3 regions of the Mesorhizobium sp. WSM4884 genome follow, and region 1 is predicted to be linked to each of the others. Evidence: predicted binding sites of a transcription regulator. Region 1 holds the regulator's gene; each other region holds the start of a gene.
What was found. Region 1 encodes PhoB, which activates phosphate uptake and scavenging genes when phosphate is short. Its sites were predicted from a motif close to TGTCATNNANCTGTCAT; they were not measured.
Positions count from the first base shown of each region.

Region 2: a site for PhoB is predicted at 2,962-2,978, ahead of P9236_RS18540 (alkaline phosphatase). Genes of this name have one in related genera too.
Region 3: a site for PhoB is predicted at 2,835-2,851, ahead of P9236_RS23765 (PhoX family phosphatase). Genes of this name have one in related genera too.

Region 1 is NZ_JARTVO010000013.1:142,284-149,169, reverse strand. It holds gene xylF (D-xylose ABC transporter substrate-binding protein) at 1-807, opposite strand, end outside; gene P9236_RS20685 (ROK family transcriptional regulator) at 1,167-2,402, shown strand; gene phoB (phosphate regulon transcriptional regulator PhoB) at 2,717-3,406, opposite strand; gene phoU (phosphate signaling complex protein PhoU) at 3,426-4,133, opposite strand; gene pstB (phosphate ABC transporter ATP-binding protein PstB) at 4,151-4,954, opposite strand; gene pstA (phosphate ABC transporter permease PstA) at 4,951-5,802, opposite strand; gene pstC (phosphate ABC transporter permease subunit PstC) at 5,806-6,792, opposite strand; gene pstS (phosphate ABC transporter substrate-binding protein PstS) at 6,858-6,886, opposite strand, start outside.
Region 2 is NZ_JARTVO010000011.1:67,529-74,414, forward strand. It holds gene typA (translational GTPase TypA) at 1-563, opposite strand, end outside; gene P9236_RS18535 (hypothetical protein) at 777-1,046, shown strand; gene P9236_RS18540 (alkaline phosphatase) at 1,316-2,890, opposite strand; gene P9236_RS18545 (MFS transporter) at 3,025-4,308, opposite strand; gene P9236_RS18550 (TetR/AcrR family transcriptional regulator) at 4,387-5,004, shown strand; gene P9236_RS18555 (hypothetical protein) at 5,048-5,638, shown strand; gene ppa (inorganic diphosphatase) at 5,699-6,232, opposite strand; gene P9236_RS18565 (GNAT family N-acetyltransferase) at 6,459-6,886, opposite strand, start outside.
Region 3 is NZ_JARTVO010000018.1:17,578-24,463, reverse strand. It holds gene P9236_RS23785 (hypothetical protein) at 1-1,015, shown strand, start outside; gene P9236_RS23780 (helix-turn-helix domain-containing protein) at 1,048-1,317, opposite strand; gene P9236_RS23775 (phosphatase PAP2 family protein) at 1,407-2,108, opposite strand; gene P9236_RS23770 (hypothetical protein) at 2,229-2,567, opposite strand; gene P9236_RS23765 (PhoX family phosphatase) at 2,915-4,912, shown strand; gene P9236_RS23760 (GNAT family N-acetyltransferase) at 5,002-5,682, opposite strand; gene P9236_RS23755 (MarR family transcriptional regulator) at 5,679-6,167, opposite strand; gene P9236_RS23750 (phosphatidylglycerol lysyltransferase domain-containing protein) at 6,386-6,886, shown strand, end outside.

The sequences.
Region 1 (6,886 bases):
CTCGCGCGCGTCTTTCCACACCGACACGGTCTGCGTGCCGAGCGCGATGCGGTTGAGCGCCGCGTGGTCGCCGTCCTGGCCCGAGACCGGAACGGTGCCGGCCAGACCCTGAGCCGTCAGCGCCGCGACGACGCCCCCGGCAGTGCCGTCATTGGCCGCCACGACCGCATCGACCTTGTTGTCGTTGGCGGTCAGAAACTGCTCCATGTTCTTCTGTGCGTTGGCAGGCAGCCAGCCGTCCGTATAGGCTTCGCCGACATTCTTGATCTTGCCGCTGTCGATGGCTTCCTTCAGCACTTCCATCGAGCCCGCGAACAGGAAATCCGCATTCGGATCGGCACCCGAGCCCTTGATGAAGACGTAGTTGCCTTCAGGCTTGGCCTTGAACACCTCGCGGGCCTGCATGCGGCCGACTTCCTTGTTGTCGAAGGTCAGGTAGAACACGTCCTTGTTCTCGATCAGGCGGTCGTAGCCGACCACCGGAATGCCTTCGTCGAGCGCCTTCTGCACCGCCGGGCCGATCGCCGAGGCATCCTGCGCCAGGATGATCAACGCGTTTGCGCCCTGCGAGATCAGGCTTTCGACGTCGGTCAGCTGCTTGCCCGGATTGGACTGCGCGTCGGCCGAAATGTATTTGTCGCCGGCGGCCTCGATGGCTTTCTTCATTGCCGCTTCGTCGGTCTTCCAGCGCTCTTCCTGAAAATTCGACCACGAAACGCCGATCACCTTGTCCTTCGCCTCTGCGACCGACGCCAGCGTCAACGACATGGCGACACCCGCCAGCATGGCGGTTGCGAATCTCTTCATGATTTCCTCCCTGCGCCATCGCGGCGCTACCCAGACTGGCCCGAAGGCCGGCACAGAGGCTTTTTTTCGAGCCTCGAAAAAATACTGATCCAACGCCGAAGCGCTGTCAACTGCGATTCTGATGGTTTTTGAGGTGCCGCGAACTTTTTTTCGAGGCCCGCAATAAATAATGACAGCCCCGTCCGCTTCTGCCACTATTCCAAAACAGTTGCACAGAAGCGCGGAAGCGTTGCCCCGTTGGAACTGAATGAAACAAAAAATCCAGAGCGGTTCGGTGGTGCATCCGCGACTGAACCGATCTGGCGCGTCGCCGACGGCCCATGCATTATCAAGAGGCCGCGCTGACCGGGAGGAGAAAAATGTCGGTCGGGATCCGCCATGACGACCTGCGCCGGCGCAACCGCGCCATGGTGCTCTCGGCCGTGCGCCGCGCCGGCCAGCCGTCGCGCACGGAGATCGCCGCGACCACGGGGCTTAGCCACTCGACCATTTCGGCAATTTCCTCGGACCTGATCCAGGAAGGCATCCTGGCCGAGAGCAAGCCGAGCGAGGCGGCATCGCTTAAGCGCGGCCGGCCGCAGGTCGGCCTCGCCCTCAATCCCGAGGCGGCCGCGGTGGTGACGGTGGTGCTGTCGCTGAATTTCCTTTCCGTCGCCGTCATCGACTATGCCGGGCAGGTCATCGCCGAGGAGCAACGGCGCCTCGATACGCTGACCATGCCGCGCGACGAGCTGATCGGCGAATGTGTGGCGATCGTCCGGCGCCGGCTGAAAGATCCCGACCTCGATGTCGGCAGCGTTGCCCGCATCGCCATGGGTATCCAAGGCATCACCGATTCCCATGCGCGGGCAATGCTGTGGTCGCCGATCACGCCTTTGACCGACATTCCTTTCGCCAACATCCTGGAAAAGGAATTCGGCATCCCGGCCACCATGGAAAACGACTGCAACATGATGGCGGTGGCGCTGCAATGGCGAGACCCCAACCGCTATCGCGACAACTTCATAGCCATCCTGCTCTCGCACGGCATCGGCATGGGCCTGGTGCTGAAGGGCGAGCTGTTCACCGGCACGCATTCTTCCGGAGGCGAGTTCGGCCATATGATCCATCGTCCGGGCGGCGCGCTCTGCCGTTGCGGACGCCGCGGCTGCGTCGAGGCCTATGCCGGCAACTACGCCATCTGGCGCAGCGCCATGAAGATGAGCGAGGACGCCGAGCCGGTCGATGTCGGCGACGCCGACATGCGGGCGCTTGCCGCCAAGGCGCGCGAGAAGGACGGCCCGGAGCGCGAGGCATACCGCCGGGCGGGCGAGGCGCTGGGCTTCGGCCTGGGCAGCTTGTTCGCGCTGATCGACCCGGCGCCGGTCGCCATGGTCGGCGTCAGCGCCGCCGCTTTCGACCTGATCGAGCCGTCGCTGCGCGAGGCCATCGCCCAAACCGCCGGTGGCCAGCACTCGGAATCGATCTCCTTCGACACCGAGCCGAACGAATTGCCGCTGATCCGCGAGGGCTGCGCCATGCGCGCGCTGACCTTCGTCGACCAGGAGATTTTCGCGCCGGGCGTGCAGACAAGAGCGGGCAAGCACGTCGCCTGAACAGCTTTGAAGTGATCGTGTCCTGCTAGACGTCGGAGATTTGCGAAGGTCCCGAAGCTTCGTCATACCAGGGCGAAGCAGGAGCGAAGCTCCGTCGCGAAGACCTTGGAATCCGTGCCGTTACCTCGGACGCAGGGCGCAGCGGAACGGAATTCTGCACCGTAGTGGCGCGTCGACGTCACGGAATGGATCCTCGGGTCTGCGCTGCGTCGCTTCGCTCCTTGCTCCGCCCGTGGATGACGAAGTCAGAAGCGTCTGAGCCAATCGCCGGCGCATACGATCGGATTCAACCTGTTACCGCCTCCACAGGAAGACTAATCCTCGCGGATCGCGTACCCCGCCCCGCGTATGGTGCGGATGACATCGGGCATGCGGCCGTTGTTGACGGCCTTGCGCAGGCGCCCGACATGCACGTCGACCGTGCGCTCGTCGATATAGATCGTCTCGCCCCAGACGTTGTCGAGCAACTGGCTGCGCGAGAACACCCGGCCGGGGTGCCGCATCATGAACTCGAGCAGCCGGAACTCGGTCGGGCCAAGCCTGATCTCGCTCTTCTTGCGGTAGACGCGGTGCGATTCACGGTCGAGCACGATGTCGCCGACCTTGAGCACGCTCGAAAGCACCTCCGGCTTGGCGCGGCGCAACAGCGCCTTGACCCTGGCCATGAATTCAGGCGTCGAGAACGGCTTGACCAGATAGTCGTCGGCGCCCGTCGAGAGGCCGCGCACCCTGTCGCTTTCCTCGCCGCGCGCCGTCAGCATGATGATCGGCAGCCGTTCGGTCTCGGGCCGCATCCTGAGGCGCCGGCAAAGCTCGATGCCGGAAACCGCCGGCACCATCCAGTCGAGCACCAGGAGATCGGGCACGTTCTCCTGCAGGCGGATTTCGGCTTCGTCGCCGCGGGTGACCACCTCGACCTGATAGCCTTCGGATTCGAGGTTGTAGCGGAGCAACACCCCCAGCGGCTCCTCGTCCTCCACCACCATGATACGTGGCGCGATCATTTAGCAGGTACCTTCGCTGTCAGGCCGCCGGCGCCGACATCGCCGTCTCGTCCTGCTTCGGACGGTTCGCGGGCAATTGGGTGCCGGTCAGCACATAATAGGCGTTCTCGGCGATGTTGGTGACGTGGTCGCCGATGCGCTCCAGATTCTTGGCGCAGAACAGGAGATGCGTGCAGGCCGTGATGTTGCGCGGATCCTCCATCATGTAGGTCAGAAGCTCGCGGAAGACGGAGGTGTATTTGACGTCGATGCGCTCGTCGTCGTTCCGGAGCTTGGCGAGCGCCGTGGCGTCGCCCGCCGTGTACTCCTCGATCACGCCCTGGACCTGGATCAGCACCAGCTGCGCCATCGAGTCGATGGAGTGCGACAGGTCGCGCGGCGCGGCGCTGACGCCGACGGAGCCGACGCGCTTGGCGATGTTCTTGGCGAGGTCGCCGATGCGCTCGAGGTCGCCGGCCATGCGGATGGCGCCGACCACACTGCGCAGGTCGTCGGCCATCGGCTGGCGCTTGGCGATCAACGTGATAGCGCGATCGTCGAGCTCGCGCTGCCGTGCGTCCATGATGGCGTCGTCGGAAACCACGCGCTGCGCCAGCGCGTTGTCGGAATTGAGCAGGGCCTTGGTCGACGCGCCGACCATCGAGCCGGCGAGATCGCCCATATCACGGATAAGCTGGCTGATCTGCCTCAGATCCTCGTCGAAGGAAGCGACCGTATGGGCCATGATTATGTCCTCGTATGAACTCAGCCGAAGCGGCCGGTGATATAGTCCTGCGTGCGCTTCTCGCGAGGCGAGGTGAAGATCTTCTCCGTCCGGTCGAACTCGACCAGCTCGCCGAGATACATGAACGCCGTCTGCCGCGACACGCGCGCCGCCTGCTGCATGTTGTGGGTGACGATCACGATCGTGTAGTCGGCCTGCAGCTCGTCGATCAGCTCTTCGATCTTGGCGGTCGACAGCGGGTCGAGCGCCGAGGCCGGCTCGTCGAGCAGGATGACCTCCGGCTTCACCGCCACGGTGCGGGCGATGCAAAGCCGCTGCTGCTGACCACCGGAAAGGCTCTGGCCGCTGGCGTTGAGCTTGTCCTTGACCTCGCTCCAGAGCGCCGCGCGCTTCAGCGCCGATTCGACGCGGTTGTCCATTTCGGCCTTGCTGATCTTCTCGTACAGCCTGACGCCGAAGGCAATGTTCTCGTAGATCGACATCGGGAACGGCGTCGGCTTCTGGAACACCATGCCGATCTTGGTCCTGAGCAGGTTGAGGTCCTGCGAGCGGTCGAGAATGTTCTTGCCGTCGAGCAGCACCTGGCCTTCCGCGCTCTGCTTCGGGTAAAGCTCGTAGATGCGGTTCAGCACGCGCAGCAGCGTCGACTTCCCGCAGCCCGACGGCCCGATGAAGGCGGTGACGCTGCGCTCGGGCAGCGACAGGTTGATGTCCTTCAGCGCCTTCGACTGGCCATAGTAGAAGTTGAGGTTCTTGACCTCGATCTTGGCCTTCTCGACGGCCGTGTCGGCTACGTTAAGGTCGGTGGACAACATAGGTTTCATCTGTCCTCTCTGCGTCCGGTAAGGCTGCGGGCGAAGATGCTCAGCCCGAGAACCGTCAGGGTGATTATGAGCGCGCCCGTCCAGGCCAGCTGCTGCCATTCCTCATAGGGACTTAGGGCGAACTGGAAGATGGTCACCGGAAGACTGGCCATCGGAGCGTTGAGATTGCTCGACCAGAACTGGTTGTTAAGCGCGGTGAAGAGCAGGGGCGCCGTCTCGCCGGAAATGCGGGCGATCGCCAGCAATATGCCGGTGACGATGCCGGAAAGCGCCGCGCGATAGGCGACCGAACGGATCACCACCCAGCGCGGCGCGCCGATGGCGGTGCCGGCTTCGCGCAAGGCGTTGGGCACCAGGTTGAGCATGTCCTCGGTGGTGCGCACCACGACGGGGATCACAAGGATGGACAGCGCGACCGCGCCGGCGATCGCCGAGAAATGGCCCATCGGCCGCACCATCAGCTCATAGACGAACAGGCCGACGATGATGGACGGCGCCGACAGCAGAATGTCGTTGATGAAACGCACCACCGTGGTGAGCCGCGAGAAGCGCCCGTACTCCGCCATATAGGTCCCGGCGAGCACACCGATCGGCGTGCCGACGACGATGCCGATGATGGTCATGATGATGCTGCCGTAGATGGCGTTGAGCAGGCCGCCGGCATCGCCGGGCGGTGGCGTCATCTCGGTAAAGACCACCAGCGAAACGCCGGACAGGCCTTTGTAGATCAGCGCACCGAGGATCAGCGCCAGCCAGGCAAGGCCGATGCCCGCGGCGATGACGCACAGCGCCATCATCACGCCGTTCTTGCGCTTGCGTCTCTGGTGAAGCGACATGGCTACCGACATCGGTCATGCTCCCGTGCGGCTATCGATGCGCAACAGCATGTAGCGCGCGATGGCGAGGATGATGAAGGTGATGATGAACAGGATCAGGCCGAGCGCCACCAGCGAGGACGTATAAAGCTCGCCGTCCGCCTCGGTGAATTCGTTGGCGATGGTCGCCGAGATCGTCGTGCCTGGCGCAAACAGCGAGGCGCTGATGCGATGCGCGTTGCCGATGACGAAGGTGACGGCCATCGTCTCGCCGAGTGCGCGGCCGAGGCCGAGCATGACGCCGCCCATGATGCCGACGCGCGTGTAGGGGATGACCACGCGCCGCGTCACTTCCCAGGTCGTGCAGCCGATGCCGTAAGCCGATTCCTTGAGCACCGCAGGCACCGTGTCGAACACGTCCTTGGTGATCGAGGTGATGAACGGCAGCACCATGATGGCAAGGATGAGCGACGACGTCAAAAGGCCGATGCCGTAGGGCGGGCCGGCAAACAGGCTGGAGAGCCCCGGTATGCCGTGAAAAATGTCGATGATGAAGGGCTGCACCGTCGTCTGCAGGAACGGCGCGAACACGAACAGGCCCCAGATGCCGTAGATGATCGAGGGAATGCCGGCGAGCAGCTCGACTGCGATTCCGATCGGACGCCTGAGCGGGCGCGGGCAAAGCTCGGTCAGGAAGACGGCGATGCCGATGCCGATCGGTACGGCAATGATGATGGCGATCGCCGACGTGACGATGGTGCCGTAGATTGGCGCAAGGGCGCCGAAATTTTCGGTGACCGGGTTCCACGCCTCCGTAGTCAGAAAGGATACGCCGAACTTCGACAGCGCTTCCCATGAGCCGGCAAACAATGAAATCGCGACGCCGCCGAGGATAACCAGGACGAGGATCGCGGCAAGACGCGTGGCCGTCCGGAAGATCGTGTCGGTCAGCGCAAAGCGCCGCACCGTCGCTTCTCTGGTCCGCATGGCAGACGATGTCACGGCTTCGGAAACGGCACTCATCGAGCCCCTCGCATTTCAAAAGGTAGACAGGAGGGCGCCGGAAGCGCCCTCCTCGATTCCGGTAATTACATCCCCGAGTAGAGCGGCTTGCCGT
Region 2 (6,886 bases), on a different contig from region 1:
AGGTCGAAGAGCGGCGCCAGACCCTGATCCTTCGGACCTTCCGGGTTTTCAGAAACCCAGCCGTCGCGGCCGGAACCGTAGAGGATCGGGAAATCGAGCTGCTCGTCGGTGGCGTCGAGCGCGGCGAAGAGGTCGAACACCTCGTTGACCACCTCGATGTGGCGGGCGTCCGGGCGGTCGATCTTGTTGATGACGACGATCGGGCGCAGGCCGACCTTGAGCGCCTTGCCGACGACGAATTTGGTCTGCGGCATCGGGCCCTCGGCGGCATCGACGAGCACGATCGCCGAATCCACCATCGACAGGATGCGCTCGACCTCACCGCCGAAATCGGCGTGTCCGGGCGTGTCGACGATGTTGATGCGGGTACCCTTCCAGTCGACCGAGGTCGCCTTGGCAAGGATGGTGATGCCGCGTTCCTTTTCGAGGTCGTTGGAATCCATGGCGCGCTCGGCGACGCGCTGGTTGTCGCGGAAGGCGCCGGACTGTTTCAGGAGCTGATCGACGAGGGTGGTTTTCCCATGGTCGACATGCGCGATGATCGCGATATTGCGGAGGTTCATTTGTCTGGTCTCGGGAGCGTTGCAGGCAGCAGGCCCAAAAGCGCCGCCTTTTTCGGTTGCGCGGCTCATACAAGGTTTTTCGCAATTGCGAAAGGGGAGGCCCCGCCCCAAATACATGGTCACTGATTCTTAAACGTCTTGGTGTGAAATGATTCTGTTAACCAAGGCGGAACCTTTGAGGGGCCGGGCAGTTCGATGTTCATGACCGATCAGATGTCCAGATTGCGTCCCGTTTTCGCTTGGGCGGCGCTCGGCGTGCTGATTGCGGCTGGCGCGGCACAGTCGGCGGCAGCCCTCAAGCAAGCCAACCCGGTGCGCTCGTCCGACACGCGGACGGCCGAGCAGATGTTCGCCGACGCCCCCGACGGCGTCGACCCGATCGTCACCGGCCCGGTCAGCGCCGCCTTCAAGCAGCGGCAGAAAGCAGCGAACTGCGACGCGGCGGTATGGCCCAACGTTCCCGCGACCTGCTATCCGGATTGACGACGGCAAGTGCCGTCGTCATCCCTGGGCGAAGCAGGAGCGAAGCTCCGTCGCGGAGACCCTGGGATCCATGCCGTGACCTGGCTCAAGAGCCCAAACGGCACAGAACAACCTCCGGTCACCCGTTCTGACCAACTCTGATCTCGACACTGTGGAATCAGTTCTGGACCGCCGCGACGCTTTGGCATCATGGCATGGATCCTTGGGTCTGCGCTCCGCTGCGCGTCGCTCCGCCCAAGGATGACGAACCAAGGTGGCAGCGTCGCTTCCTACGCCGATCGCACCGGGTCGAGCGTGACCTTGTAGAGCTCGTTGTCGTCGCGATCCATCAGCCGCACGGTGAGCTGCTCGGTGGCGCCGGAAATATCGACCAGGCCGAAGAACTGTAGCCCCGCCGAAGGCGGCAGGTTCTGGCCCTGCTCGGCGGTCGGCGCCTTGATGAACTTCAACTCGGGGCCGAAAGTCATGTCGAGCTCGTTGGGGCCGAAGGTGCCGGCGTGGATCGGGCCTGAGACGAACTCCCAGAACGGATTGAAGTCCTGGAACTGCGCCTTGTCCGGATTGTAGTAGTGCGCCGCAGTGTAGTGGACATCGGCGGTGAGCCACACGGTGTTGGTGATGCCGGCGTTCTTGATGTAGCGCAGCAGGTCGGCGAACTCGAGCTCGCGGCCCTTCGGCGCGCCATTGTCGTGATTGCTGACGGCTTCGAAGCCGACCTTTTTCGCCGCGTCGTCCCACACGACGAGGCTGAGCGGCATGTCGGCGGCGATGATCTTCCAGGTCGCCTTGGAGTTCGCCAGCTCGCGCTTCAGCCACTTGGTCTGCTGCTCGCCAAGCATGCGCGACTTCGGCGTCAGCGTTTCCTCCAGGTCCGGGCCGTTCGGGCCGCGATAGGAGCGCATGTCGAGGAAGAAGACGTCGAGCAGCGGCCCGTAGGCGATCTTGCGGTAGACGCGGCCCGGCTCCGACGGCTCGTAGCGGATCGTCGTCATCTCGTGGAAGGCGCGCGCGGCACGCGCGGCCAGCACGTGGATCGACTTTTCCTTGTAACGGTCGTCCGCGGTCAGGTTCTTCGAATCCGACCAGTTGTTCAGCACCTCGTGGTCGTCCCACTGGTAGAAGGTCGGACAGATGGCGGAGAGGCCAAGCACGTGCTTGTCCATCATGTTGTACTTCCACTGGTCACGATACTCGTCGAGCGTCTCGGCGACCTTGCGCTTGCCGTCGATCATGACGACGTTCCTCCACTTGCCGCCGCCGGGCAGATCGACCTCGTCCTTCATGGCGCCGTCGGCATAGATCGTGTCGCCCGAATGCAGGAAGAAGTCCGGCGTGTGCTTGGCGATGGTGGAATAGGTCTTCATGCCGGTCTCGTCGATGCCCCACCCCTGGCCGGCGGTGTCGCCCGACCAGGCGAAGCGCACGTCGCGCTTCGAGGCCGGCGCGGTGCGGAAGCGGCCGACGATCGGCTCGGAGACGGCGTTGACGTCGGAAAGGTCGGCAGCGGTCATGCGGTAGAAGATGTCCTGGTCGGCGGCGAGGTCGGTGAGCAGCCGCTTCACCGTGTAGTCGCTGGCGGGCGAGGTATCGAGCGGCGCGAGCCTGACTGCGTCGGCGAAGCTCTCCGTCGTCGACACTTCATACATCACGCGCGCCGGGCGGTCGGTGCGGGTCCAGACCATGCCGGAGGTGGCGTCGACATCGCCGGACTGGACGCCATGGGTGAAGGCCGGCCGCTGATTGGCGCGCGAATAGTAAGGCAGCGTCAGACCGGAGGCACCGACAAGGCCAAAGGCGCTGGCTGAGGTGACGAAAGCGCGGCGGGTCAACGAGAGCTTGTTCATGGCTGTCTCCGGATGGCGTTGAACGGGACCGCCAAGCTCCAGCCTCAATGTTTCAGGCGCATATCGGAACCATGAAGTTTTGATAACAGTGAACCGCTCTTTCCTTCTCCCCTTGTGGGAGAAGGTGATGCACCTCAAGCCGCCTGCGGCTCCGGATCGAATGCCGGCCGGCTGGTGTTGATCAGCAGCGAGATGCAGGCTGCGGCGATGCCGGTCATGCCGGCGATCAGGAACGCCAGCTCGTAATTGCCCTGCAGTTCCCGCATCGTGCCGCCGAAGGCAGCCGCTGCCGCCGCGCCCACCTGGTGACCGGCGACGATCCAGCCGAAGACGATCGGCCCGCTGCGGTCGCCGAAGGCTTCGTTGGCGAGGCGGAGCGTGGGCGGCACGGTGGCGATCCAGTCGAGCCCGTAGAGCACGGCGAAGATGATTAGGCTGACCGCCGAGAAGCCGGAATAGGGCAGGTAGATCAGCGACAGGCCGCGCGCGGCGTAATAGACGCCGAGCAGCTTGCGTGGGTCGAACCGGTCGGTGAGCCAGCCGGACAGCGTGGTGCCGATCAGGTCGAATATGCCCATCATCGACAGCAGGCCGGCCGCCTGCACCTCGCCGATGCCCATGTCGCCGCAGAAGGCGATGAGATGCGTGCCGACGAGACCGTTGGTGGTGAAGCCGCAGACGAAGAAGGTGGCGAAGAGATACCAGAACACCCTCGTACCCGCTGCTCGGCGCAGCGTGGAGAGCGTGTGCGTCAGGAAATTGCCTTGCGACGCCGGCGACACCGGTGGCACGTCGTTCGCATCGGCGCCGTAGCGGACCTGGCCGATCGAGGCCGGGCGCTCCGGGACCAGCAGGAACACGATCGGCACCAGGGCAGCGGTAGCAACGGCAACGGCAATCGCCACCGGCTTCCAGCCACCGGCCTGGGCCAGCGAGGCGATCAGCGGCAGGAAGACCAGCATGCCGGTGGCGCTCGATGCCGACATCACGCCCATCATCAGGCCGCGATTGGTCTTGAACCAGCGGTTGACGATGGTGGCGCCGAGCACGCTCGCCACCGCGCCGGAGCCGATGCCGGAAAATACGCCCCAGGTGATGAAGAGATGCCATGGCTCGGCCATCAGCAGGCTGAGCGCGGTCGAGCCCGACATGATCAGCAGCGCGGCCAGCAGCGTGCGGCGCAGCCCGATGCGCTCCATCAGCGCCGCGGCGAACGGCCCGGTCAGCCCATAAAGCAGGATGCCGACGCCGGCAGCCATCGAGATCACGTCGCGACGCCAGCCGAAGCTCGCCTCCAGCGGCAGCATCATGACAGAGGGCGCGGAGCGAAGCCCGGCGGCGATCAGCAGGCAGAGAAAAATGACCGCAACGACGACGAAGGCGTAGCGCTGGCCAAACGGGCGGGACTGGGCTATCACGTTACTGACCGGTACGTTGCAATGGGATGGCGTCATACATACGTACCGGTCAGTAACATTGTCAAGCGAGTTTGTTGAATGGCATCGGACAATAAAATTGAAATGTCGACGAACGAGGTGCCCGCCGCCGCGGCGCCGAAGGCCGCCGACAAGATCCTCGGCGTGGCGCGCGACCTGTTCTACCGCGAAGGCATCCGGGCGATCGGCGTCGACGAGATCGTCAGGCGTGCCGGCGTCACCAAGCCCAGCCTCTACCGCAGCTTCCCGTCGAAGGACGAACTCGCCGCTTCCTATCTGCGCCAATACGACCTCGAATTCTGGCAGCGTTTCGACGAAGCGGTCGATGCGCATCCGGGCAATCCGCGCGCCCAGATCATCGCCTTCCTCACCCGCGTCGGCAAACGCACGCAGCGGCCGGACTATCGCGGCTGCGGCATGACCAATGCGGCGGTCGAATATCCCGAGCACGGCCATCCGGCGCGCGTGGTCAGCGAGGCCAACAAGCAGGAACTGCGCCGGCGCCTGCGCGCCATGGCCGCGGCGATTGGCGCGGCTGACTCGGACACGCTCGGCGACGGGCTGCTGCTCCTGATCGAGGGCGCCTATATCAGCGGCCAGTTGTTCGGCCTCGGCGGACCGGCGGCATCGGTCGCCCGCAACGCCGATCTCCTGATCGAGGCCAGCTTGAAGAAATAATGATTGGCGCTACGCTTCGGCACCTCGAACGGAGTTGTCAGCCATGCGCGCGCTTCTCGTCCCGCTTGCCCTCGCCGGTTTCTGCCAGGCGGTCCATGCCGGCGACATCTCCAGCGCCTATACCGATCTCGACTGGAAGAAGGACTGCGTGACCTACGCGCAGTCGGAAGAAGGCGACAGTGACTGGGCGAGCCTCGTCTGCGCCGGCTATCGCGGCTATCCGGTGCTGATCGGCTACGACGACGCCCGCGAATCCGTCTATTACGGCTTTCCTTCCGACGACATGACCGCTGTCTGGGAGAGTTTTTCCGGGCTCAACACCGCTGGCCCGAAGGTCGAGTGGCGGATCGAAACCAATGGCGACAAGGCCGTGCCCTTCGCGGTCATCCATCGACGCGAGATCAGCAATCCCGAAGACGAGAACAAGCCGACCGAGGTGCTGGTCGTCGCGAAAGTAGCACAGCCGGAGGAGCATGAAGGCTGCACCGTCGGCCTGGTGCTCGCCACCGCCAATCCTCAGGCCAACGACCAGGCACGCAAGCTCGCCGACGAAAAGGCGAAGGGTTTTACCTGCGGCAAGGACAAGCGCGAAGTGATCGGCAAAGTGCCGGACTTCGGCCGGGTGGACAACTAGAGCCTGATCCCAAAAAGTGGGACCCGGGTTTGGGCAAGATCAAGCTCAAAACAAAATGGCTTATTTCGCCGCCTTCGCCCGTTCGATCGCATCGACGATCATCTTCTTGGCATATTTGGAATCGTGCCAGCCCTCGATCTTGACCCATTTGCCGGGTTCGAGGTCCTTGTAGTGCTCGAAGAAGTGCTGCACCTGATGGCGGGTGATTTCCGGCAGGTGCGTGTATTCGGTGACGTTCTCGTAGCGCAAAGTCAGCTTCGGCGACGGCACAGCGATCACCTTCTCGTCCTGGCCGGCATTGTCCTCCATGATCAGCACGCCGATCGGCCGCACATTGATGACGCAGCCCGGCACCAGCGCGCGCGTGTTGCAGACCAGGACGTCGATCGGGTCGCCGTCGCCCGACAGCGTGTGCGGTACGAAGCCGTAATTGCCGGGATAGCGCATCGAGGTGTGCAGGAAGCGGTCGACGAACAGCGTGCCGGCCTCCTTGTCCATCTCGTACTTGATCGGCTCGCCGCCGATCGGCACTTCGATGATGACGTTGATGTCCTCGGGCGGGTTCTTTCCGGTGGCAATCGCTGCGATACGCATGGCTCAATCCCTCTCAAAATCTTGTGAGATCGATAGCGGGGCGCGCGTCATGGTGCAATGCGGCGAATGGTGCTGACCGCTGATGGAAGCGCACACTTTGTAATGGATTGTAACCCGATGCATGTCGCCCAGAGGCGCGCGGCGGTTTTGGGAGACATGCATCCAACAGAGACTTGGGGCGCGTCGCCTGAATCCGTTTCGGACGCGGCGCTTCAGGCGGTACCCGTCATTCCCAGACGAACGCGACCTTCTTCAGCGCCTTCTGCTCGAAGACTTCCACGCCCTCGGCGATATCGCGGCCGCCATTGCCGGCATAGAAGGCTAAAGCGTTGTAATTGTCTTCCAGCGCCCACACCACCAGACCCCTGAGGCCGTGGTCGGCAAGGCGCGTGCGCGCCGCCTTGAACAGCCGGCTGCCGAGCCCAATGCCTTGATATTCCGGGCGTAGGTAGAGCTCGTAGATCTCGCCCTGCTGCCTCAGCTCCTTGGCGCGGTTCTTGCCGATCGTGGCATAGCCGGCGATCGTGCCACCGATCTCGACCACCAGCACGGTGGCCGCGTGGCGAATTGCGTTCGCCCACCAGTCGGGGCCGCGGCGATTGATCATGGCCGTCAGCGTCCGGTAGGGGATGATGCCGGAATAGGCGCCGCGCC
Region 3 (6,886 bases), on a different contig from region 1:
GGCGCTGGTCGATGCCGCCAACGAGCGGATCGTCGTGTCCAACATCGTCGGCGATCCAGGCAAAGCGGACGGCAACGGCTATTTGTCGCTGCTGTCGATGGACGGCAAGGTCATCGCCGGGCACTGGGTGGGCGGCATGGACGCGCCCAAGGGCATGGCGATCGCGGGCGGCAAGCTTTACGCCGCCGACATCACCAAGGTCCGCATCGTCGATCTCGCCAGCGGCAAGCTGGTCTCGACCATCGATGTGCCAGGGGCGGTTTTCCTCAACGACATGACGGCCGATGCCTCGGGCAAGGTCTATGTCACGGACATGCTGGCTGACACGATCTACCGCATCGATGGCGACAAGCCGGAGCTGTTCGTCAAGGATGCGCTGCTCGCCGCGCCGAACGGCGTGTTCGCCGATGGCGAGAGATTGATCGTCGCGTCCTGGGGCAAGGGCATCAAGCCCGACTTCAGCACCGTGGAGCCCGGCGGCCTGCTGGCGGTTGATTTGTCGAGCAGGAAAGTGACGGCTTTGCCCGGCGCGCAGAATTTCGCCGACCTCGACGGAGTCGTCGCCATCCGAGACACTATCTACGCCACCGCCTACATGACCGGCACGCTCTACAGCTACAAGGCCGACGGCGGTAGCGCAGTTCAAGCCGGGCAGCGCCGACATTGGCACGGACGGCAAGCACATCTTCGTGCCGCTGATGGGCGAAGGCGAGGTTGCAGCGCTGTCGCTGGATTGAGCCAGGCGCGCTACTGCCAGGGCCAGGGCATGAGCAGAGACCTTGGGTGCGACGATCAAGAAGGTACTGGAGCGCCGCGTTCCTTCGCGCCCCCCTCTGTCCTGCCGGACATCTCCCCCACAAGGGGGGAGATTGGCAGCTTCGGCGCCTCGCTCGTCCTGCAACGTTGGAGATTGGCGAAACCCGGCGAGACGGGGGCATGCCTGATCGTCCCCGGCTGCCTGATCGTTGCGCGCGCAAACCCGAAACTTGCCGAGCCGATCGAAGCGGCTGTTTGATGATCCGTGGTTGGCTCGATGGCGGCCGCGGCTCAGCCTTGCTGGGTCTGCGCCACGGTGGACTTGAGGCGAACGCCCCGGCCGCCGCGCTCGCTCGCCCGGTTCTCGCCGATCAACTCGACACCGATGTCGTCGAGCGCCTGGATGAACTTCATCAGCGAGTCGACGACGCCCCTGACGACGCCATCGCTCGCTTCCATGCGCTGTATTGTCGGAAGCGAAACCCCGGCGCGCTCGGCGCGCGTTCGCTGGTCGATACCGGCCAATGCCCTCGCAGCGCGCATCTGTGCGGCAGTCATCATCGACCTGCATCCATGTCAAAACATGCAATGTCGATGTACAGTATAAACATTCCAATGTCTAAGGCATCATTCCAAGGATCGACGGGGGATCACTCGCTGTCCGCCACCACATTGCGCCGCTGCAGCACCCGGGCCGCAAGCCAGCACAGCATGGCCCAAGCGAAGCCGGCGCACCAGCCGGCGAGCACGTCCGACGGCCAATGCACGCCGAGATAGACGCGGCTGGTGCCGACCAGCACCGTGGTGAGCACGGCGAGGCCGAGCACGAAGATCTTCGTCCTGCGGTTCGGCAGGAACCGCGCGGCGAGCGAGCCCAGTGTGAGATAGGTGACCGCAGACAGCATCGCGTGGCCGCTGGGAAAGGATAGCGAGGTCTCGTTGACCAGGTGCGAGACGAGATCGGGCCGCGGCCGGTCGACCTCATGCTTGAGCAGACTGGATACCGCCTGCCCGCCGGCCACCGAAACGAACACGAAGAGTGCCGTCCCCGGTCGGCGGATGAGCAGGAAGTAGCCGATCGCCGCGGTCGTGATCAGCACCAGCACGGTGGTGCTGCCGAGCGCGGTGATGTCTCGCATCGCGCCTTGCAGCCAGGGCGGACCGATCGGACTGTCCGGTTGGCCGGCATGGCGGACGGCGAGCAGGATTTCCGTGTCGAAGGCGTGCGGGCTGGTGGAGCGCGCCACCTCCATGAGTTCCACCAGGCCCCATAGCCCGCCAGCGATCACCAGCCCGGCCAGAAGCATCGGGAATTCTATCCGGTTGAGCAGCGCGTTGGCGGTCGATTTCATCGGGGGCCTTAGAGCAATTCCAGGAAAAGTGTGTAACGGTTTTCCGTCCGGAATTGCGTCAAAACAAAGAGATAGAGCGGTTCGCCGTTTCCGTGAAACGGTGAAACGCTCTAGGTCCGGCTACAGCCGCTGCATATAGGGCCCGAGCGTGATCAGAGCGACGGCCGCGATCGCCAGCACGACGCCAGTGGCTTGCAATGCATTCAATCGTTCGCCGAAGAAGACCAGCGCCACGACATTCACCGACACCAACTGGATCACCGCCGACAGGCTGAACGACACCGACATGCCGAATTCGCGGATCAGCCGCAGCATGATCAGATTGCCGGCCGAATAGAGCGCGAGCGTCAAAATGATCTTGGCCAGGCTCGGCGCCAGCCCCCATTGCTTGGCCGCGGTTGCCGCCAGCAGGAAGATCACGGTCGAAACGCCAAGCTGCGCCAATCCCCAGAAACTCACGGTTTTCATTCCCTCTCGAAGCGGCCTGCGTGCGCCCGCTGCCGTTGTTGTTTCCGAAGCACGAGAAGCCGTCAAGCTGAACGCGTCCGGCAGACGCTCTCCTACGGGATCGAAGCCGAATGCGCTCCGCTGTCGCCGTCGGCGCCCGCGCGGCGACTCTTCGGCGAATCGTAACCAAAATGTCCTTGGTCGCGATCGACATGCAATGTCGGCCGAGCGAGTTGAGAAATCATCAGCCGGCAAATCAGTCTTGTTTAATCACGCCGATGTCACGAAAATGTGATCGGGCACCTTTAGGGATCGACAGGTCGCAGTTCCAGCCACCCTCAAGAAGCCAGAGGACAGCCATGACCCAATCCCCTGAAACCCGCTTCCGCACCAGCCAGCTCGAGGAGAATGACGGCCCGCCCGTCAATCCCAGCGACAACCGCACCATGGGCGAGATCATTGCCGCTCGCTTCTCGCGCCGCGGTTTCCTGAAGGGTTCGCTGGCCGTCTCGGCGATCGCCGCCGCCGTCAGCCCGCTGGCGCTGGTCGCGGCCGACGAGGCGCGCGCCGCCGGGGCCTCGGCCTTCAAGTTCGACGAGCTCGAGGCCGGTATCGACGACAAGCACCATGTCGCGCCGGGCTATGACGCCGACGTGTTGTTGCGCTGGGGCGATCCGCTGTTCGCCGATTCGCCGGACTTCGACCCGCTGAAGCAGTCGGCCGGGGCCCAGGCCAGGCAGTTCGGCTACAACAACGATTACATCGGCTATATCCCGATCGACGGCTCGGCCGAGCATGGCCTTCTGGTCGTCAACCACGAATACACCAACCCGCATCTGATGTTCCCGGGCATCGTCAAGATCGTCGAGAAGGACGGCAAGAAGGCTGCGGAGGTCGCGGCGCTCTCGAAGGAGCAGGTCGATGTCGAGATGGCCGCCCATGGCGGCACCATCGTCGAGATCCGCAAGGAAGGCGGCAAATGGCAGGTGGTGCGCGACGGCAAGCTCAACCGCCGCATCACCTCCAACACGCAGATGCTGCTTTCCGGCCCGGTCGCTGGCCATGACCGCGTCAAGACCAATGCCGACCCGTCCGGCACCAAGGTCATCGGCACCGTCAACAACTGCGCCGGCGGCGTCACGCCCTGGGGCACCTATGTGATGGCCGAGGAGAACATCCACGGCTATTTCTCGGGCGAGCTGCCGGAAGGCCACAAGGAAGCCGCCAACTACAAGCGGCTCGGCATCCCGGAAGGCGCTTACGAATGGGGCGCGCATTACGACCGCTTCAACCTCGCCAAGGAGCCGAACGAGCCCAACCGTTTCGGCTGGATCGTCGAGGTCGACGTCAACGATCCGAATTCGGTGCCGAGGAAGCGCACCGCCATGGGCCGCTTCAAGCATGAGGGCGCCGAATCGATCGTCGCCAAGGACGGCCGCGTCGTCTTCTACCTCGGCGACGACGAGCGCTTCGACTATGTCTACAAATTCGTCACCACTGGTAAGTTCAATCCCGATGACCTCGCGGCAAACATGAACCTGCTCGACGACGGCACGCTCCATGTCGCCAAATTCGCCGAGGACGGCTCGGTCGAATGGATGCCGATCGTGTTCGGGAAGGCGCCGCTGACGGCGGAGAACGGCTTTGCCTCCCAGGCCGACGTTCTCATCGAGACGCGGCGCGCCGCCGATCTGCTCGGCGCCACCAAGATGGACCGGCCGGAGGACATCCAGCCCAATGCCGGCAACGGCAAGGTCTATGTCATGCTGACCAACAATTCCAAGCGCAAGGCCGATCAGGTCGACGCCGCCAACCCACGCGCCGAGAACGCCTTCGGTCACATCATCGAGATCGTCGAGGACGGCGGCGATTTCGCCGCCGCCAATGGCAGGTGGGAAGTGCTGCTGAAATGCGGCGATCCTTCCGTTGCCGATGTCGGCGCCACCTTTTCGACTGCGACCACAGCCCATGGCTGGTTCGGCATGCCGGACAACTGTGCCGTCGACTCGGCCGGCCGGCTCTGGGTCGCCACCGACGGCCAGGGCCCGAAGGCCACCGGCCGCACCGACGGCCTGTGGGCGGTCGATACGGAAGGTGCCGCGCGGGCGACCTCAAAACTGTTCTTCCGCGTGCCGATCGGCGCCGAAATGTGTGGCCCGCTCTTCGCGCCGGACGACCAGACTGCCTTCGTCTCGGTGCAGCATCCGGGCGACGGCGGCGAGGACTGGGAAGGCTTCGGCCGCCCATCCTACTACGAGGACCCGTCGACGCGCTGGCCGGACTTCAAGCGGGACATGCCGGTGCGCCCGGCGGTCGTCGCCATCACCAGGCAGGGCGGCGGCAAGATCGGCGTCTGATTGGTGCGATCTGGAACGCGGCATCGTCGCAGACGTTGGGGATTGGCTGAGGCCTCCCCGACGTCGACGAGGGGCATCCGCAACCCCAGCTACCCAGCGCGTCGAACCACGGCCATGTTCACGGTGGTTCTCAAGCGGAAGCCGATGGACTCATAGAGGCCGACGGCCAGTGCGTTGCTGTCATAGGCGTGGAGATAGGGAACCTCGCCCCGCGCCATGATCCGGCTTGCCACGAACAGCGACAGCAGTCTGGCAAGGCCACCGCCACGGAAATCGGGATGCGTGCACACGCCGCTGAGCTCGCAATGGCCGGGCTGCTTCATGCGCTCGCCGGCCATTGCCGCAAGCCTGCCGTCGATCTTCACGCCCCAGAACTCGCCGAGGCTCAGAGCCTCCAGCGTGAACGGGCCGGGTTTGGTGAGCGAGGCCAGAGCGAGCATCTCGGCCGCATCGTCGGGTGTCAGTGGTTGCACCCGTTCGTCGGACACGGCCTGCGTCGGCCGCTCGGCGGTCATCTGCACCAGGGTCGCTGTCGAGACCGCGGAAACTTCCGCAGGCAGGGCGATCGGATCGGTCTGAACCACGATCGAGCTTTGAAGCGGCGGCAGCAGCCTGGCCAGAGCCCGCAGGCTTTCTTCGTCGTCCGTCGCGGTGGCAGCGAAAGGAACGATCGACGGCCGGTACCGCCGGGCGAGGCCGTCGCCTTCCGCGAAGGCCTGGTGGCGCGTCGCAAGCGCGCTCCAGATGGGACGGTCGAGAACGTGTTTCATCGCGCAGACTCCGGCTTTTTCGCGCGGCGGTCGAGCGAGGTCGCGGCCAGCCGATCCTCGATGGCGGCGAGCTGGCCAAGCAGCGGCCCGGAGAGGTCCGCGCACAATTCCGCGACCGCACCCTCGATGCGCGGCCAGACATCGCGCTTCGCGGTATCGACCAGCCGCCGGCCGCTTGCCGAGAGGGAGACGATCCTGCGCCGCTGGTCGTCGTTCGATTGCGTGACCTCGACCAGGCCTAGCTCGGTGAGCAGCGACGCGGCACGCGTGACACCCGGTTGTGCGACGCCGAGCGATTGCGCCAGCTCGCCGACCGGCAGTGGCCCCAGTCTGTCGAGCGCCGCGAGCAGGGGGTACTGGCTCGACTGGATCCGCACATCCAGTTGATCCAGCACGCGCTGCGTATCGGCCTGCAATTGCTCGCCGATGCGCTTCAGCCTGCTGCCCAGGCACAGAAAGCCGAGGGATCGCAATATGTCTTCCATGGCCGAGCTCATTCGAAATAAACGATAACTAGTTATATAACAACGCATGGAAAGTCAAGCTGCTCGGCACCGTGCAGCCTTCGGACATTTCCTCTTCATTCGCCGCCCATAGCATCCTATATGGCGCTGGCGCGACATGACCGACAGTCGGTCGCGCCAAGGCGACTGATTCGAGGCCCGTGGGCTGCGGGTCTCTGTTCATCGGCACGCGGAAGCTCATGCCCTCCCTGCGCATCCATATCGACAGGTTTCTCGAAGGCGCGGCGCCCAAGGTGCCGAAGCGGGAGCTGACGCATCTCGAGCGGCTGGCGCTGGTGCGGCGGCATGGCGACTTCTCGCTCGCCTATTCCACCGCCGTGCAGCAGAAACTGTCCTATTTCAGTGACGGCGACGGCTACATCGCCTTCGGCACCAAGATGAAGCACCATTTCGCGCTTGGCGATCCGGTGGTCGACCCGGCGGAACGGCCCGGCTACATCAAGCGTTTCGTCGAGGCCGCCGGCGGCCCCTGGTTCGTGCAGATAAGCGCCGCCACGGCAAAGGTGCTGGCCGGGCTCGGCTATCAGGTCAATCGGCTGGGCGTCGACACCAGGCTGCAGCTGCCGGCGCATGATTTTTCCGGCAAGCGCAACGAGACCGTGCGCTATTCGGAGCGCTGGCTGGCGAAGAAGGGCTTCACCTTCGCCGAGGACAGGAAAAACATGCTCCTCGACGAGGTG